Regions from separate parts of the Arthrobacter sp. TMP15 genome, predicted to be linked through region 2. Evidence: riboswitches for the same ligand, from Rfam matches in the RefSeq annotation. Region 2 holds a riboswitch; each other region holds the start of a gene.
What was found. A riboswitch is a leader RNA that binds a small molecule or an ion and turns the genes downstream of it on or off. The one in region 2 is predicted to bind S-adenosylmethionine.

Region 1 (3,995 bases), 1.5 Mb from region 2:
GGCAGCCGGCCAAGAACCAAGGACAGACCCGCCCACGAGGATGCAGTCATTGGCCGGATCGTGACGGTTGACCGTGGCAGATACACGGCCATTGTGGACGAAGATTTACCCACTGAACGCATCCTCATTGCCGCGCGGGCAAGGGAACTTCGCCGCAATCCAGTGGTGGCCGGTGACTTTGTTGCGCTGGTAGGCGATGTGACGGGCAAACCTGACACGCTGGCCCGGCTGGTCCGTGTGGAGGAACGCCGCACCCTGCTGCGTCGAAGTGCCGATGACACCGACCCCGTGGAGCGGGTGGTGGTGGCCAACGCCGATCAGCTTGTGATTGTTGTGGCAGCGGCCAACCCCGAACCCCGCACCGGATTTATCGACAGGGCGCTGGTTGCCGCCTATGACTCAGGCATCTCTCCCCTGCTCCTGATCACCAAAACCGACATCAAGGATCCAGCCGAGCTGCTGGCCAACTACGAGCACTTGGAAATGACTGTCATTATCAGCCGAACAGCTGCCGATGGCGCCTCGGGTATTGACGCCCGCAGCGACGACGGCGACTCCGCTCTGCTTGCCGGCGGTGCTGTTGCCCAGCTGCATGGCTACCTTGACGGCAAGGTCAGCGTGATGGTGGGTCACTCAGGCGTCGGAAAATCGACCATGGTCAATGCACTGACCGGTTCACAACGAGCCACCGGTGGCGTGAATGCCGTCACGGGCCGTGGACGGCACACATCCTCCTCAGCCTTGGCACTGCAGCTCCAAGGCGGCGTACCAGGGTCATGGATCATTGATACCCCAGGCATCCGGTCCTTTGGTTTAGCCCATGTGAATCCGGACAGAATTTTGGCCGCCTTCCCTGACTTACAACCCGGCACCGACAACTGCGAACGGGGCTGCAAGCACAACAGCGTAGCCGTCAATTGCGGCTTGGACCCCTATGTGGCTGCAGGGTTTGCCGGTGACGCCGGAGGCGCCCGCCTTGCTTCCTTGCGCCGCCTGCTAGGGACAAGCGATAGAACTGAAGGCCGTGCCGAGGCGAAAGAACTGGGCAGCATAGAGTAACTCTTTGGCTGCCTCTGCTTTTGGGGTCGCTGCCACTACGCGTCATCCCGGATTTTTCTCTCACTACAGATAGCGTGAAGCGTATGACGATCGCACCCCAAACGTATAACGATGACCTTCGCCTGGCGCATGTTCTTGCAGACAGCGTGGATTCGCTGACCATGTCCCGTTTCAAGGCCCTCGATCTGAGAGTTGAAACCAAGCCTGACCTGACACCTGTGACCGATGCGGACAAGGCTGCCGAGGAGTCCATCCGGAGCCAGCTCTCCAGAGTGCGCCCACGCGATGCCGTGTTGGGCGAGGAATTTGGCAGCAGCGGGCATGGGTCACGACGCTGGATTATTGACCCCATCGACGGCACCAAGAACTTTATGCGCGGCGTCCCGGTCTGGGCCACACTGATTGCCCTGGTTGAGGAAGGCGTCCCGGTTGTGGGCCTTGTCAGCGCCCCGGCACTGGGTAAACGTTGGTGGGCGGCTCAGGGCACAGGAGCTTACATGGGCAAATCCCTTGCCGCTGCAACACGCATCCGGGTCTCCAACGTCGCGGAGCTCAAGGACGCCTCCTTGTCCTACTCGTCTCTGACAGGCTGGGCGGAGCGCGGCAACCGCGACGAGTTCATCTCACTTACCGACGACGTCTGGCGTACCCGGGCCTACGGCGATTTTTGGTCTTACTGCATGGTGGCCGAAGGCAGTGTGGACATTGCCTGTGAGCCCGAACTGAACCTATACGATATGGCCGCACTGGTTCCTATCGTCACAGAGGCCGGTGGCCGCTTCACCTCTTTAGAGGGCGCAGACGGCCCCTTTGGCGGCAATGCCCTGGCGACCAACTCCATTTTGCACACCGAGGTGCTGCGACGCTTGAATCCCAATTGGGATGACTTGCTGGGTTAACTTTTCGAGGTTGCGCAGGTGAGTGCGGCGCTTTATGTAACGTAACAAATGCACTATCTGATTTCTTGGGCTAATCTCTTGTGCATAGGTCACGAGTGCCAGCGCTAAACCCCGGTTTGCTGGCCGGCAACCCTCCTTTCGCGGCGGGGTGCCCCGGGTGACGACCTGGCCAGACCGGAACGGTTTTGGCAAGCGCGGACTGCTTGGCACCCCCCCCAGGCGTCCTTCCGTCGAAGGAATCCTTGATGAGCAACGCCCTGTTGGAAAAAAACTCCCTCATAGAATCGCCGTTGTTGCCCGTTGTGGGTGATGAATTGCAGGCTCCCCTGATCCACGGCGGGCATGTGCGCTACGCCAACCTTGACTACGCAGCCTCCGCACCGGCCATCAACGAGGTAGCGGCCCACTTGAACGAGGTGCTGCCCTATTACGCCAGCGTGCACCGAGGAGCCGGCTTCGCCTCCCAGGTCAGCACCTCAGCTTATGAGAACGCGCGGAGGATTGTGGCGGATTTTGTGGGTGCACGCTCTGATGATTTGGTTATTTTCACCCGAAACACCACAGATTCGTTAAACCTTTTGGCAACGTGTGTGGAAAGCGTCTTGAAGCGCCTCGGGTATGCCGATGGCCGCTCCAACCTTCACGGTGAGGTGCTTTACCTGGACATCGAACACCATGCCAACCTGCTGCCATGGCAGGGCCTGCCACACCGTTCCGTTGTGGCGGCCGACAGCATCGCCTCGACCTTGGCCCGGGTAGAAACACAATTGCGTGCAGGTAATGTGCTTCTGCTGGCGGTTGCTGGCGCCTCCAACGTCACCGGGGAAGTCCTTCCCGTGAACGAGCTGGCCGCCTTGGCACACCGGTACGGGGCGCGCATTGTTGTGGACGCCGCTCAGCTGGCACCGCACCGCCGCATTGATCTGTCCGCTAGCGGAATCGATTACTTGGCTTTCTCCGGGCATAAACTCTACGCACCTTTTGGGGCTGGAGTGCTGGTAGGACGCCGCGACTGGCTCGATGCCGGCACGCCCCACCTGGCCGGCGGGGGTGCCGTGAAAGAGGTTCGGCTTGAATCCGTCACCTGGACCGATGGCCCTGCCCGGCATGAGGCCGGCTCCCCCAATGTTTTGGGCGCCGCCACACTGGCCAAAGCCGCGGCTATTTTGGGCTCCCTTGACCCCTTGGACTGGCACAACCACGAACAACTCCTGCGCAAGCACCTTGTCACTGGCCTGAACAACATAGCGGGTGTTAATGTTCACTCCCTGTTCAGTGATGCGCACTCGCACCCAGACTGCGGCAGCATCGGCGTCGTCAACTTCTCCATTACCGGGTACGACGCCGGATTGGTCGCCGCGTACTTATCGGCAGAACACGGTGTGGGTGTCCGTGACGGTAAATTCTGTGCACATCCGCTGCTCAACAGGCTGGGACTTCCATCAGGCTCGCTCCGGGCCAGTTTTGGGGTGGGCTCACGTGTGGAGGACTCTCAGCGACTCCTTGACGGCATCACGACCCTCCTGCGTGATGGCATGTCCTGGGACTACGTGATCGATTCCGGCCGGTGGGTCCCGGCAAACGATAACCGTAGCTATCCTGACTGGGCGCCCAACACCCCCGGCACAGCAGGTGCGGCTCCCTGCCTGACCGACTAGCCCGGTAGCGTCCGGCTCTGAGCCGGACGCGGTAAAGTTATACGCCACACAGCACAACATTTCAGGAGCGGTTATGGCAGGGATCGGCGGACCCGTTTTTGACGCCGAACGGCGCCAGAGTATGGCAGCGGCATTCCTGGAGGGCGGTGGCAGGTATCACAAGGTCCGGCCCGGTTACCCGCCGGAATCCCTCGCGTGGCTTACGGAAACTGCCACCCATATCCATGATGTGTTGGATGTTGGTTCCGGAACGGGGAAATACACACAGCTGTTGGCAGAGCACGGCTGGTCGCTGTCCGCGGTCGACCCTTCAGCGGATATGCTGGCGCAGCTTATCCTCGACTTCCCGCAAGCCACCGCGATGGTAGGCACTGCCGAA
Region 2 (3,995 bases):
CTTTGAGCAGTGTGCCGGATTCTTGCGTATTACCGGGGGAGCGGAGCCACTTGACGCCTCTAGCGTGCACCCTGAAGCGTATGGTGTGGCACGGAAAATTCTTGGTGCGGTGGGGGCTTCGGCAAAGGATGTGACAGGCGGGGTTGTTGGTGCCGCAACGGTGAACCCGGCCGACTTCGTTGACGGCAGCTTTGGGCTGCCCACTGTGCAGGACATTGTTGCGGAGCTGCAAAAGCCCGGCCGTGACCCCCGGCCCCGCTTCGAAACGGCAACGTTTACAGATGGCATTGAAAAAATCACCGATTTGCTCCCCGGCATGATCCTTGAGGGAACAGTGTCCAATGTTGCCGCATTTGGTGCCTTCGTTGACATTGGTGTGCACCAAGACGGACTTGTACATGTCTCAGCCATGAGTAATTCCTTTGTGTCTGACCCGCACACAGTGGTTAAATCCGGCCAAGTGGTTCGCGTGAAGGTCCTTGAAGTGGAGCCCGAGCGTAAGCGTATTTCCTTGACGCTGCGCCTGGATGACACAGCCGCCAAGTCTGACACCAGACCTGATGGCAGGCCTGGAGCCAGATCAGGAGCCAGAAACCCTGGGGTCAGAAACCCAGGGGCCAGAAACCCAGGAGCCAGAAATCCAGCCGGCACATCCGAGGCTGGCGCTACTGCTCAGCCTCGAGGACATAAGCCCAAGCCCAACTTGGCTCCGGGGGCAGCTCCGAGCAGCGCAAACACGGCTATGGCCGAAGCGCTCCGGCGCGCAGGTTTGGGAAAGTAGCAGGGGCAGGAGCAGGAGCAGGAGAAGGAACAGGGGCAGGAGCAGGAACACTAGCAGGAACACTAGGAAACGAGCAATCCCCAATCCGTTAAGCAGCTCGTGCGGGTGTTTTGGGCAAACACCCACAGGAGCTGCTTAAACGATTCGGGCGGTTGTTGCCCGAAAAATCTCTCACTAGTTCAGTGAACTTCCTCTTATCGCCCAAAAATCAAGCAAATCTTCGCAAAAAGTCACAAACCGGTCATAATCTTGCGATGATGCGGGGATTCTTTCACACTGGATGTAGGTCATGAGTGTCAGCTGATAGCCCCGGCTTGCTGACCGGCAACCCTCCATCCGCGGTGGGGTGCCCCGGGTGAAGACCTGGCACCGAACCGACCGGTTTACGGTGCAAGCGCGGGCCATAGATTCCAAGGCCCTTCCGAGCCGTATGCGCCGGAGGGTTTCACGGACGGCCCCTAGTATGAAGGAACCCATCCATGAGTAACGGTTGGTCATTTGAAACTCGTCAGATCCACGTAGGTCAGCAGCCGGATGTCACAACTGGTGCACGGGCATTGCCCATCTACCAGACCACCTCGTTTGTCTTCCCGTCAGCGGAAAGTGCCGCCGCACGGTTTGCTCTGACTGAGCTGGAGCCAATTTACACTCGTATTGGCAACCCCACCACCGATGCCGTGGAGCAGCGGATTGCCAGTCTTGAGGGCGGAGTTGCGGCGCTGCTGCTGTCTTCTGGCCAGGCGGCAACCACCCTTGCCATCCTCAACGTGGCCGACGCCGGGGATCACATTGTTTCCAGCCCCAGCGTCTACGGCGGCACTTTCAACCTACTGGCCCACACGCTGAAGCGACTCGGGATCGAGGTAACCTTCGTCTCCGATCCAGACAACCTGGATGAATGGCGTTCCGCTGTGCGTCCGAACACCAAAGCATTCTTTGGTGAAACTGTCTCCAACCCCCGCCAAGACGTGCTTGATTTGGAAAACATCAGCACCATTGCCCACGAAGCAGGCGTGCCGCTGATTGTGGACAACACCTTGGCTACTCCATACCTGCTCCGACCGCTGGAATGGGGTGCCGATATTGTCATCCACTCAGCTACCAAGTACTTGGGCGGTCATGGTACTGCGATTGGCGGCGTCATTGTTGATGGCGGCACCTTTGACTTTGCCGCCAATCCTGAGAGGTTCCCGGGATTCAACACCCCGGATGAGAGCTATAACGGGCTGGTCTACGCCCGGGACCTCGGCGTGGGGTGTGCACTTGGGGCAAACCTGGCTTTCATCCTCAAGGCGCGAGTGCAACTGCTTCGCGATCTCGGTTCCGCTATCTCCCCGTTCAATGCTTTCCTCATCGCCCAAGGCATTGAGACACTGAGCCTGCGCGTTGAGCGCCATGTCAGCAACGCCGTGAGTGTTGCGCAGTGGCTTGAAAGTAATGCAAATGTTGAGGCTGTTGCCTATGCCGGCATCCCATCGAGCCCGTGGTTTGAGCGCGGACGCAAGTACGCCCCCAACGGCATCGGTGCCATCATCTCCTTTGACATCGTGGGTGGAGCGGAAGCCGGCCAGCGCTTCGTTGACGGCTTGGAACTTCACTCCCACGTTGCCAACCTTGGCGATGTCCGCTCCCTGGTTATCCACCCGGCGTCCACCACCCACGCGCAGCTTTCACCCGAGCAGCAACTTGCCGCCGGAGTGCGCCCGGGCCTGGTGCGACTGTCTGTGGGGCTGGAAAATGTTGCTGACATCATTGCCGACCTTGAGGCAGGGTTTCGCGCTGCTAAGTCTTCCGTGAGCTGAGTGAGCCATGTGAGTCACGTGATGAGAGGGGCAGGGCTGGCGAACGCAGCTCCAACAGATGCGGAAACCAGTTCAGCGGGGCGCGCCGGGAGTTCCTTCTCAGCTGCCGTTGGCCAGGGCGGAGGTGTACTGCGTTCGGTTCACATAGGCGCTCTGGCACTTGAAGCAGGGGGGGCATTACCGTCGGTAACAGTGGCCTTTGAAAGCTGGGGAACACTCAACGAAGCGGGTGATAACGCGGTACTCATCCAGCACGCACTCACGGGAAGCACCCACGTAAGCCGGGGTGACTCCGAGGAGGACGGCTGGTGGGAAGGCCTGGTTGGACCCGGTGCCGTCATTGATACGGACAAATACTTTGTTCTCTGCGCGAATATGGTGGGGGGCTGCTACGGAACCACGGGACCCTCCAGCATTGCCGGGGACGGGAAGCCCTATGGTTCCCGCTTCCCATTCATCACCATTCGGGACTCCGTCCGTGCGGAAGCCAGTTTGGCGGATAAACTCGGTGTCACTTCCTGGCATGCTGTCATTGGCGGTTCCATGGGGGGCGCCCGAGCTTTGGAGTGGGCGCTCACTTACCCCGAGCGGGTGCAGCGCTGTGCCGTGGTTGCCTCGTGCGCTGCCAGCACTGCTGAGCAAATCGCATTTGCCCAGACTCAAATTCTGGCTGTCCGCCAGGACCCGAACTTCGCCGGCGGGGACTATTACGACGGCGCGGCTCCCACCATGGGACTGGGGCTTGCCCGCCGGATCGCGCACATTACCTACCGCAGTGAAACTGAGATGGATTCGCGCTTTGGCAGAAAGGCCCAGGACGACGGCGGCACCATCAGCCACGAGCGGCTCGGAGCGCTCGCTGTGGGCAGGTACCAGATCGAAAGCTATCTGGACCACCAAGCGCATAAGTTGGCGGGCAGGTTCGATGCCAATAGTTACATCTCTATTACTGAGGCGCTCATGAGCCACGATGTAACCCGGGGTCGTGGCACACTTGCGCAGGCGCTGGCAGTCGCCGATGGAGTGGAATTTCTGGTGGCTGCTGTCAGCAGCGATCGGCTGTACTTCCCGGCCCAATCCGAATCCCTGGCGGAGGCGCTGCCAGGGGAGGTTAGCGTTCAGATGATCGATTCAGGGATCGGTCATGACGGGTTCCTCACCGAAGTGAGCGCCGTGGGGAAAATCTTGCGCAAGTCATTTTTCAAAGACTAGGACGCCAGCCAGGGAGCAACCTTAGAAGTTCCTGAAGATCGCTTCGCGATGTACGCCGTACTGTTCTGCCGTAACCTGCCCACTGCGACGAGCGGCGTCCAGGGCATCAAGCTGGCGTTTGAGCTCAACCTCTGCCTGCATGCGCTCGTTGGCGAAACCAGTTGTCTGGTGCCCATGGGTGTTGTCATAATTGCGCATCG
Region 3 (3,995 bases), 410 kb from region 2:
CTGCCAACAAACCGGCAATACCGCTAAAGAGCACCACTTGGCTGCCAACTCCGGTGGCCGCCATGCCCACCACCAGCGACAGGTTGCTAACGAGCCCGTCATTGGCGCCAAAAACGGCAGCCCGAAAAGAACCGGAGAGCCTGGTGCGGCCCCTGGCGGAGAGCCCACGAATTACTTCTTCATGGATTGACTCATCGGCTGCCATGGCATCAGTGGCGTCAGCATCGCTTGCGTAGGGTGATCTTGATTCCGAACGCTGCGCTAGGGCAAGCACAAATACAGAGCCGAAACGGCGGGCCAGAAAACCCAATACTTGGTTGCGATTTGAGGAACGCCTAGGGGGGCCAACATGCTCGCCGAGTAAGTCCAGCCAGTGTTTCTCGTGGCGGCCTTCCGCTGTGGCCAGCGCCAGCAGGATCAGCTTTTCTTCACCGTCACGGCGCTTGGCCAGGTCGCGGTAGACGGCAGCCTCGGCGCGCTCATCGGCCAAATACTGGCGCCACCGCTTGATCTGCGCTGGTGTGGGGATAGGTTCAGACACGTGGGCGTACTCCTTAAAGTCAGCCCTTACTGTAGCCCGGATCCGGGCTGATTTCCGGCCGGTAGTCCTAGCGAAAAAGTTTCGGGATCCCGGAAGTTACCCCCACAAGAAACAAATTATAGAAAGTATTTTCGTGCAGTTGATGCAACGCCATGGGACTGGCTTGCAGGGTGGCCCTCTTCATCGCCGGGCTGGTCAAGTCCAACGCCGGCATGATGGTCATGGCATCAACCATTAGTGCCGGCTTGGGCGCGAGCTGGGCAGCAGCAGTAACCGCAGCGAAGAACAAGAAATAGCTCCGCACGCCCCGCCATTACTTTCGGCTGTGAACTCGCATAGGCTGTGATGCCAATGGGCCCCGCGCATCGGGACCACGGTTCGAAAAGGCGGTAGCGAAGTGAATGAAGTCCTCTTTCCCATGATGACAGGAGATGCAACTGAGCCTGGTGTGCTGGCAACCTGGCACGTTGCAGATGGTGAGATGGTTGCTGAAAAACAATTACTCGCCGAAATCGCCATCAATAAGATCGACGCCGAGATTTACGCGCCCGCCGCTGGCACGGTGAGGCTGCGGGTAGCAGAAGGCGATGAAGTACAGCAGGGATCAGTCATCGTCAGCATTGAATGGCCAAACCCCTAGCGTTATGGGTCACTGGCGGCTTAGTGTGCTGTGAGCCCAAAGCCTATCCGGCGCCCGGCTTTGACCCGAGTCTGTGCAACTGTGATCACCAGGGTGCCTATTTCCGGAATCCACTGAGCCGGGCGGACTGCGTGGGCCAGCGCATTGGCCAACTCTTCTGGGGCCGGACACTGATAGCGGTGGTAGCCGCCGGGCGTGGCGAAGGTGACAGAACCCAGAATAACGTCCACGGCGGGCAGAACCGAGATGCCGGAAGGGCGTGTGGGCGGCTGACGTGATGCGGGGACTACGGAGGTAGCAATCATGGTGGATGCCTTTGGCTTGCTCTTACCCGCGAAGATTTTCCGCCGGTCACTTCCTCATCCGAACCACCCTTGAAGCATGGGGAAGGTGCGCGATAAGTCGGAGCTTGGCATCGCATCTCATGAAGCTGGCTCCAGACTACCGCTTTAAAGTACGACGGCGGCAGGTGAGGTAATAAATGTTAGTCACCAACCGCCGTCGTACTCTGGAGAAGAGCTGTTACTTCTGTAGCTGGGCGCCTACTTCATCCGAGTTGGTGTCTGTGACGGCTGCGGCGAGTCGGTCATCCCAAGCCTTGCGAATGTGATCGGGTGTGCGCGGGGTCAGCAGGGAGACCACAACATAAACAAGCAATGATGATGCCAAGCCAATGTAGATGGGCTCGTTGGCGTAGATTCCGTCTTCGCTGAAGATGACTCCGGTGGCGAACAGCACCAGCATGGCAATGGTGACTACGCTGCCAACTGCCATTGACCAGGCAGCTCCAAGACCGGTACCGCGCTTCCAAACAAGGCCGCCGATGATGGCAACGAGCAGACCGCCAACCAGAATGTCGTAGGCGATTGTCAACGCGAAGACCACGTCGTTGACCACAATGGAAATCAAAACCACGAGGACACCCAAGCCCAGGACGTAGGCACGGTTGGCGTTAACATCGTGCTCCGGGTTGGCCGAATCTGAGGTGTCAATTTTCTTGCCGAACCAGCTGGCAACGTAGGGGACAACGTCTTTGCGGGCAACTGTCGCTGCGGCAATGAGTGAGCCGGATGCTGTGGACATCATGGCGGCCACAGCCGCGGCCATGACGATGCCACCAATGCCCAGGGGCAGTAACTGGGTGGCGACTTCTGCGTAAACAACATCCTTGCCCAGGTTGGCAATGTCAATGGTGGGCAGCGCAACAAATGCTGCCATTCCGATCAATGCGCCAGCAATACCGTAAAGGATGCAGTAGATACCGGCGGTGGCACCGCCCCAGCGGGCAACTTCGGGGGTGCGGGCGGTGAAGACGCGCTGCCAAATGTCCTGACCGATGAGCATCCCCAGGGTGTAGACCACAAAGTAGGTGATGATTGTTTGGACGCCGATTCCATCCCACTGGAAGAAGCTCGCATCAACGCGGTCACGGATGCCGTCAAGGCCGCCTGCCGCGTTCCAAGCGAAGGGCAGCATGAGCAAGAAGATACCCACGGTCTTGATGATGAACTGAACCTGGTCAGCGAGGGTGATTGACCACATGCCGCCAATCGTGGAGTACAGCAACACAATCGCTCCACCTACAGCGATAGCCAGCCAGCGGTCCCAGCCGAAGAGGACCACAAAGATGGTGGCATAGGCTCCTGTAGAGGTTGCCGAGATCATGATGGTGTAGGCGAGCATGACTATGCCTGAGAACTTGGTGCTCTCTTGACCGTAACGCAGGCTGAGCATCTGTGAGACTGTGTAGATCTTCAACTTTTGCAGGGTGGGGGCAAATAGCAGGCTGAGCAGTAACACGCCAACACCGATGGCAATGACCAGCCACATACCGGAGATGCCGAACTTGTAACCGAGGCCCACGCCTCCTACTGTGGAGGCGCCACCGAGCACCACGGCGGCCATGGTTCCTGTGTAGAGGAATGGTCCTAATCGACGGCCGGCCACCAGGAAGTCGCTATTATTTTTGGTCCGCGACTTTCCCCACCAACCAAAGGCCAGCATGGCCACCAAATATAAGACGACTATGGCAATGTTTAAGTCCATGTGATGCTCCAGAGTGCGAAGTAGTAGTAATCCCCCGAAATATTGCCTCTTAAGCAACACTTGTTGTCTATTAGGCTAAACTGTGACTGCAGTTACAGTCAAAGTGCAGCTTGAGAGCAAGCGGCAGCCGTGGTGTCAAAGGAGCCGCTAATGAAAGCTTTGCACGTGGAACCAAGTACCGGTCCCGTTGCCATTGGATCGCGCATTCGCGCCGCTCGCCAGGATCAGCGACTAACGATTGAGCAAGTGGCTAACGCGACGGGACTGACAAAAGGGTTCCTTAGCAGGGTCGAGCGCGATCTCACCTCACCAAGTGTGGCCTCCCTTGTGACGCTGTGCCAAGTTCTCTCAATTTCCATTGGCGAACTTTTCGCAGCCCCGGAAACCCACTTGACGCGTAGGGGAGAGGGCCCGCGCATCTCCTTAGGCGGTGAGGGAATCGTAGAGCGCCTGCTGAGCTCACGCTCTGAACGTCGCCTGCAAATTCTTGGCGCCACTATTGAACCTTATGGGTGTGGCGAAACTGAACTTTATGCTGTTGATTGTGATGTGGATGTTCTGCACATTATCAGCGGAGAATTGACATTACGCATGACCCACGAGTCCTATGACCTGCGCGCAGGGGACACGCTTTCATTTCCCGGCCGGGAACCGCACAGTTGGCAGAACCATACGGCGTATCCTGTTGAAGCGTTGTGGATTCTTGTGCCGGCAGCCTCGGGCTCTGGGGTCAACTAACCCACATGCACCCACGGGCGGGCCACCAGA
Region 4 (3,995 bases), 990 kb from region 2:
GCCGCCTCGCCCACCATTTTGGCCACGGATCAGGGCGTCACCAGGGGAGATGGAATCTTCGAATCCCTCCTAGCCATTGACGGTGTCCCGCGCAAAATTCAGGCGCACCTTGACCGTTTTGCCGTATCCGCGAACACCATGAGCTTAGAGATACCCGCGGCAAAGGTATGGCAGGCGGCAATTACGACGGCGTTGCAGGCCTATGCTGGCGCCACCGACCAAGCCGTTGTGAAACTGGTAGCCACGCGTGGCCCCGAGGGAGCCAACACCGCCTCCGCTTGGGTGCAAGTCTCGGAAATTTCGCCAAAGCTGGCGCAACAAAGGGCCCAAGGTTTGGACGTTATTTTCTTGGAGCGTGGCTACGACAGCCAGATTGCCGCCCGCGCACCGTGGCTGCTGATGGGCGCTAAAACACTCTCCTACGCGCTCAACATGGCAGCCCTGCGGTATGCGCACCAGCAAGGTGCTGATGACGTGATCTTCACCAGCTCAGACGGATTGGTGTTGGAAGGCCCAACATCGTCGGTGCTTTTGGCCCACATTACAGATGAATTCGGTGCGCCCATCAAACGACTCATCACACCCCACTTAGACACGGGTATTTTGCCCGGCACCACCCAAGGGGCACTTTTTGCTGCTGCAAAGTCCGCCGGATGGGAGTTGGGATACGGCCCCGTTGCCCCAGCGGATTTGCTCGATGCAGACGCGGTGTGGCTCATCTCCAGCCTGCGCTTGTTGGCGCCGGTGAATACGATCGATGGCACGGAAATTGGTACCCCCAAGATCCGGGCAGAACTGAGCACCGAACTTGGGGAGCTATTGGCAAAAACCCTTTAGGTGGCACTAGCGACGGGCGCAATAGCGGGACGCAGCTTGTTTCCCAGCGCAATCATCAACACACTCATGATCACAAAAGTAACCGCGATGATCAGGCAGGTCAACAAAACTGCACCGTAGCCGCCGTCGTCCGGGTTCAGGAACGGGTAGGCATACCAGTTGGTAGCCGCCCCACGAATCAGCGAATACGCCAGGTACACGAGCGGGAACACCATGGCGATCCCAACTCTTTTCAAGGGAATCCGCTGGCGAGGCGGTTGGATCAGCCAGTCTGCCACCACAACCACGGGCATCACATAGTGCAGCCATGTGTTGATCCATGGAAGTAACGCACCCAAATCCACATCGCGCAGCAGCGCCTGAAAAACGATACCAACCAACGCCATGCACACCACCGAAATACAGCGCAACAGCTGCCACACCGGGCCTAATTCTTTCCCGCGCCACGTCAGCACGGACTCTACAACGAGGACGACGGCGGCGAAGATGTTTGAGAGGTTGGTGAAGTAGCTGAAGAAGTTCAGCACACTGAAGCCGTGGCCGGCATGGATGCCCAGTTGGATTCCTACGGCGGTGAGGGCCACCGCTCCAAACAGGAAGCGGATAGCAGCAAATGTGCGGTGCGAAGTCATGGTTTCATAGTGCCAGTACAGTGGGCCGCGTGTCTGTAGCGCAGCCGTCATGTTCCGCCACACTTCCCAGTTTTTAGTATTGGCAAGGGATCGGTGTGTTAGCTTCAAAGTGAGTAATGAGTGCCAGTGTCAAGCCCTGACTTGCTGGCCGGCAACCCTCTTTCCGGCGGGGTGCCTCAGGTGAATACTCGGCAAATCAAGCTATCAACGGCTTAAGTTTGCAAGCGTGGACGTAACTTGCAGCGTGTATTTAGGAGCTCAGTTTCTAACTACCTGCACAGCTCCCCCTTGCAGCCCTCCGGCCATTTGCAATGAGGAGAAATCATGTCCACTGACCCATCCAGCTTGGCCTACAGGCTCATTACAGGTCCCGATGACCGTTCCTTTTGTGAGCGCATCTCAACGGCCCTGGATGAGGGCTATGTTTTGCACGGGGGTCCTGCGCTCACCTTCGATGGCAGCTCCGTGATCTGCGCCCAAGCGCTCATCCTCCCGCAGGCCGTTGCCACCAGTGACGCCGCAGTGGCCACGGCAATAGACGAGCTGGATACAGAGTTGGCACTTCATGGAGAGGTCATCAAATGAGCTACGCAGGGGATTTGCCGCCGGTAACAGCATGGGAGCATGTGGCGGCCGGCGCTGTTCTGTTGGATGTGCGCACCCGCAGTGAATGGGAGCATATTGGTGTTCCCGATACTTCCGCCCTTAATACCGAGCCGCTTTTTATCCAATGGAACCTTGCCGACGGCAGCCACAACCCCGAATTTTTGGCGCAGCTACAGGCCGCGGTACCCCGTCAGGCACCCCTTGTGGTGCTGTGCCGTTCGGGCGCCCGCTCCATTGCCGCTGCCGAGGCTGCTACGGCCGTCGGCTACACGGCGTACAACGTCTTGGAAGGCTTCGAAGGCGTCCCCGACCCCTACGGCGACAGGGTGATCAACGGCTGGAAGAACCAACAACTACCCTGGCGCTGAACCGCCGTCGCACTTTATGACACGCCACTGAGAGACCACCAGCGAAAGCCAAGGATACATAATTGAGCAACTTTAACCAGCACGCAGCCACCTGGGCAGAGGACACCCAAGCCGTACGGGGCGGCCTTGACCGCAGCAATTTTCAAGAAACCTCCGAAGCCCTCTTTTTAAACTCCGGCTTTGTGTATGAATCGGCGGAAGCCGCAGAAGCCGCTTTCACCGGCGAAACGGAGAGGTTTGTGTACTCCCGGTATGGGAACCCCTCAGTGGCCACCTTTCAGGAACGGCTGCGACTGTTGGAAGGTAAAGAAGCTTGCTTTGCGACGGCGTCGGGAATGTCTGCTGTATTCACCGCCTTGGGTGCATTACTGGCGGCCGGGGACCGCGTGGTTGCCTCACGCTCGCTCTTTGGCTCCTGCTTTGTCATCCTTAACGAACTGCTGCCGCGTTGGGGAGTGGAGACCGTGTTTGTTGACGGACCCGATTTGGATCAGTGGCGAACCGCCCTCTCGGTTCCCACAACAGCTGTGTTCTTTGAATCCCCCTCAAACCCCATGCAAGAAATCATCGATGTAGCGGCTGTGTGCGATCTTGCCCATGCAGCCGGTGCGCAGGTGGTGGCCGATAACGTTTTCGCCACTCCTCTCCTACAACGCTGCGGGGACTTTGGTGCTGACATTATTGTGTACTCGGGCACCAAACATATTGATGGCCAGGGCCGGGTATTGGGTGGCGCCATCTTAGGTACCCAGGAATTCATCCAGGGCCCCGTCAAAAACCTGATGCGCCACACCGGACCGGCATTATCTGCCTTCAACGCCTGGGTGTTGACGAAGGGGCTGGAGACTATGAGTTTGCGCGTTTCACATTCATGCAGGAGCGCGCTGGCATTGGGTGAGTTCTTGGAGTCTGCGCCAGCTGTCAGCCGTGTCCTCTACCCGCACCTGCCATCGCACCCACAGTTTGAACTAGCTAAAAAACAGATGAAAGCCGGCGGAACTGTCCTGACGTTTGAGCTGGCAGAACCTACTGTAGGCACCGCAAAAGATGCGGCCTTTTCGTTTTTGAATGCGTTAAAGATTATCGATATCTCCAACAATCTTGGCGACGCAAAGTCCCTGATTACCCATCCAGCAACAACCACCCACCGCGCCATGGGGCCCGATGCCCGCGCCGCTATCGGACTCAGCGATGGCCTTTTGCGCCTCTCCATTGGCCTGGAGGACGTTGACGATTTGCGCGCCGACGTGGCTCAGGCCCTGGCCGCCATTTGAACGCTTAGGCCCTGGGCCACCACCAGCCGCGCAGAGCGCGGGCTAGTCCTGGAAGTACTCGATCTCAGCACCCACTGTGTTCAGCCGCTCGGCTAGGTCTTCATAGCCGCGTTCAATGACGTATATGTTGCGTAACTCGGAGGTGCCCTTCGCAGCGAGCATAGCCAGTAATATGCAGGCCGCAGGGCGCAGGGCCGGGGGACAGCCGATTTCTGCGGCGCGCCATGCGGTGGGTCCGGTGATGTCAATCCGGTGCGGATCCAGCAAGCGGACACCGG

Region 1: another riboswitch for S-adenosylmethionine. It lies ahead of AAFM46_RS11785 (aminotransferase class V-fold PLP-dependent enzyme); the one in region 2 lies ahead of AAFM46_RS05050 (bifunctional o-acetylhomoserine/o-acetylserine sulfhydrylase).
Region 3: another riboswitch for S-adenosylmethionine. It lies ahead of AAFM46_RS03320 (hypothetical protein); the one in region 2 lies ahead of AAFM46_RS05050 (bifunctional o-acetylhomoserine/o-acetylserine sulfhydrylase).
Region 4: another riboswitch for S-adenosylmethionine. It lies ahead of AAFM46_RS00770 (DUF1737 domain-containing protein); the one in region 2 lies ahead of AAFM46_RS05050 (bifunctional o-acetylhomoserine/o-acetylserine sulfhydrylase).

Annotation. Positions count from the first base shown of each region.
Region 1 covers NZ_CP154262.1:2,634,091-2,638,085, forward strand. Annotated here, with positions in the region: gene rsgA (ribosome small subunit-dependent GTPase A) at 1-1,059, shown strand, start outside; gene hisN (histidinol-phosphatase) at 1,143-1,958, shown strand; SAM riboswitch class IV at 2,046-2,159, shown strand; gene AAFM46_RS11785 (aminotransferase class V-fold PLP-dependent enzyme) at 2,204-3,616, shown strand; gene AAFM46_RS11790 (class I SAM-dependent methyltransferase) at 3,690-3,995, shown strand, end outside.
Region 2 covers NZ_CP154262.1:1,161,687-1,165,681, forward strand. Annotated here, with positions in the region: gene AAFM46_RS05045 (Tex family protein) at 1-781, shown strand, start outside; SAM riboswitch class IV at 1,067-1,184, shown strand; gene AAFM46_RS05050 (bifunctional o-acetylhomoserine/o-acetylserine sulfhydrylase) at 1,261-2,583, shown strand; gene AAFM46_RS05055 (homoserine O-acetyltransferase) at 2,593-3,795, shown strand; gene AAFM46_RS05060 (hypothetical protein) at 3,817-3,995, opposite strand, start outside.
Region 3 covers NZ_CP154262.1:746,698-750,692, forward strand. Annotated here, with positions in the region: gene AAFM46_RS03305 (VIT1/CCC1 transporter family protein) at 1-541, opposite strand, end outside; gene AAFM46_RS03310 (hypothetical protein) at 694-837, shown strand; gene AAFM46_RS03315 (lipoyl domain-containing protein) at 939-1,181, shown strand; gene AAFM46_RS03320 (hypothetical protein) at 1,202-1,486, opposite strand; SAM riboswitch class IV at 1,500-1,611, opposite strand; gene AAFM46_RS03325 (sodium:solute symporter) at 1,704-3,227, opposite strand; gene AAFM46_RS03330 (helix-turn-helix domain-containing protein) at 3,378-3,965, shown strand; gene AAFM46_RS03335 (amino acid transporter) at 3,962-3,995, opposite strand, start outside.
Region 4 covers NZ_CP154262.1:173,488-177,482, reverse strand. Annotated here, with positions in the region: gene AAFM46_RS00780 (aminodeoxychorismate lyase) at 1-837, shown strand, start outside; gene AAFM46_RS00775 (Pr6Pr family membrane protein) at 834-1,469, opposite strand; SAM riboswitch class IV at 1,582-1,702, shown strand; gene AAFM46_RS00770 (DUF1737 domain-containing protein) at 1,794-2,054, shown strand; gene AAFM46_RS00765 (rhodanese-like domain-containing protein) at 2,051-2,443, shown strand; gene AAFM46_RS00760 (O-succinylhomoserine sulfhydrylase) at 2,506-3,717, shown strand; gene AAFM46_RS00755 (UDP-N-acetylglucosamine 1-carboxyvinyltransferase) at 3,760-3,995, opposite strand, start outside.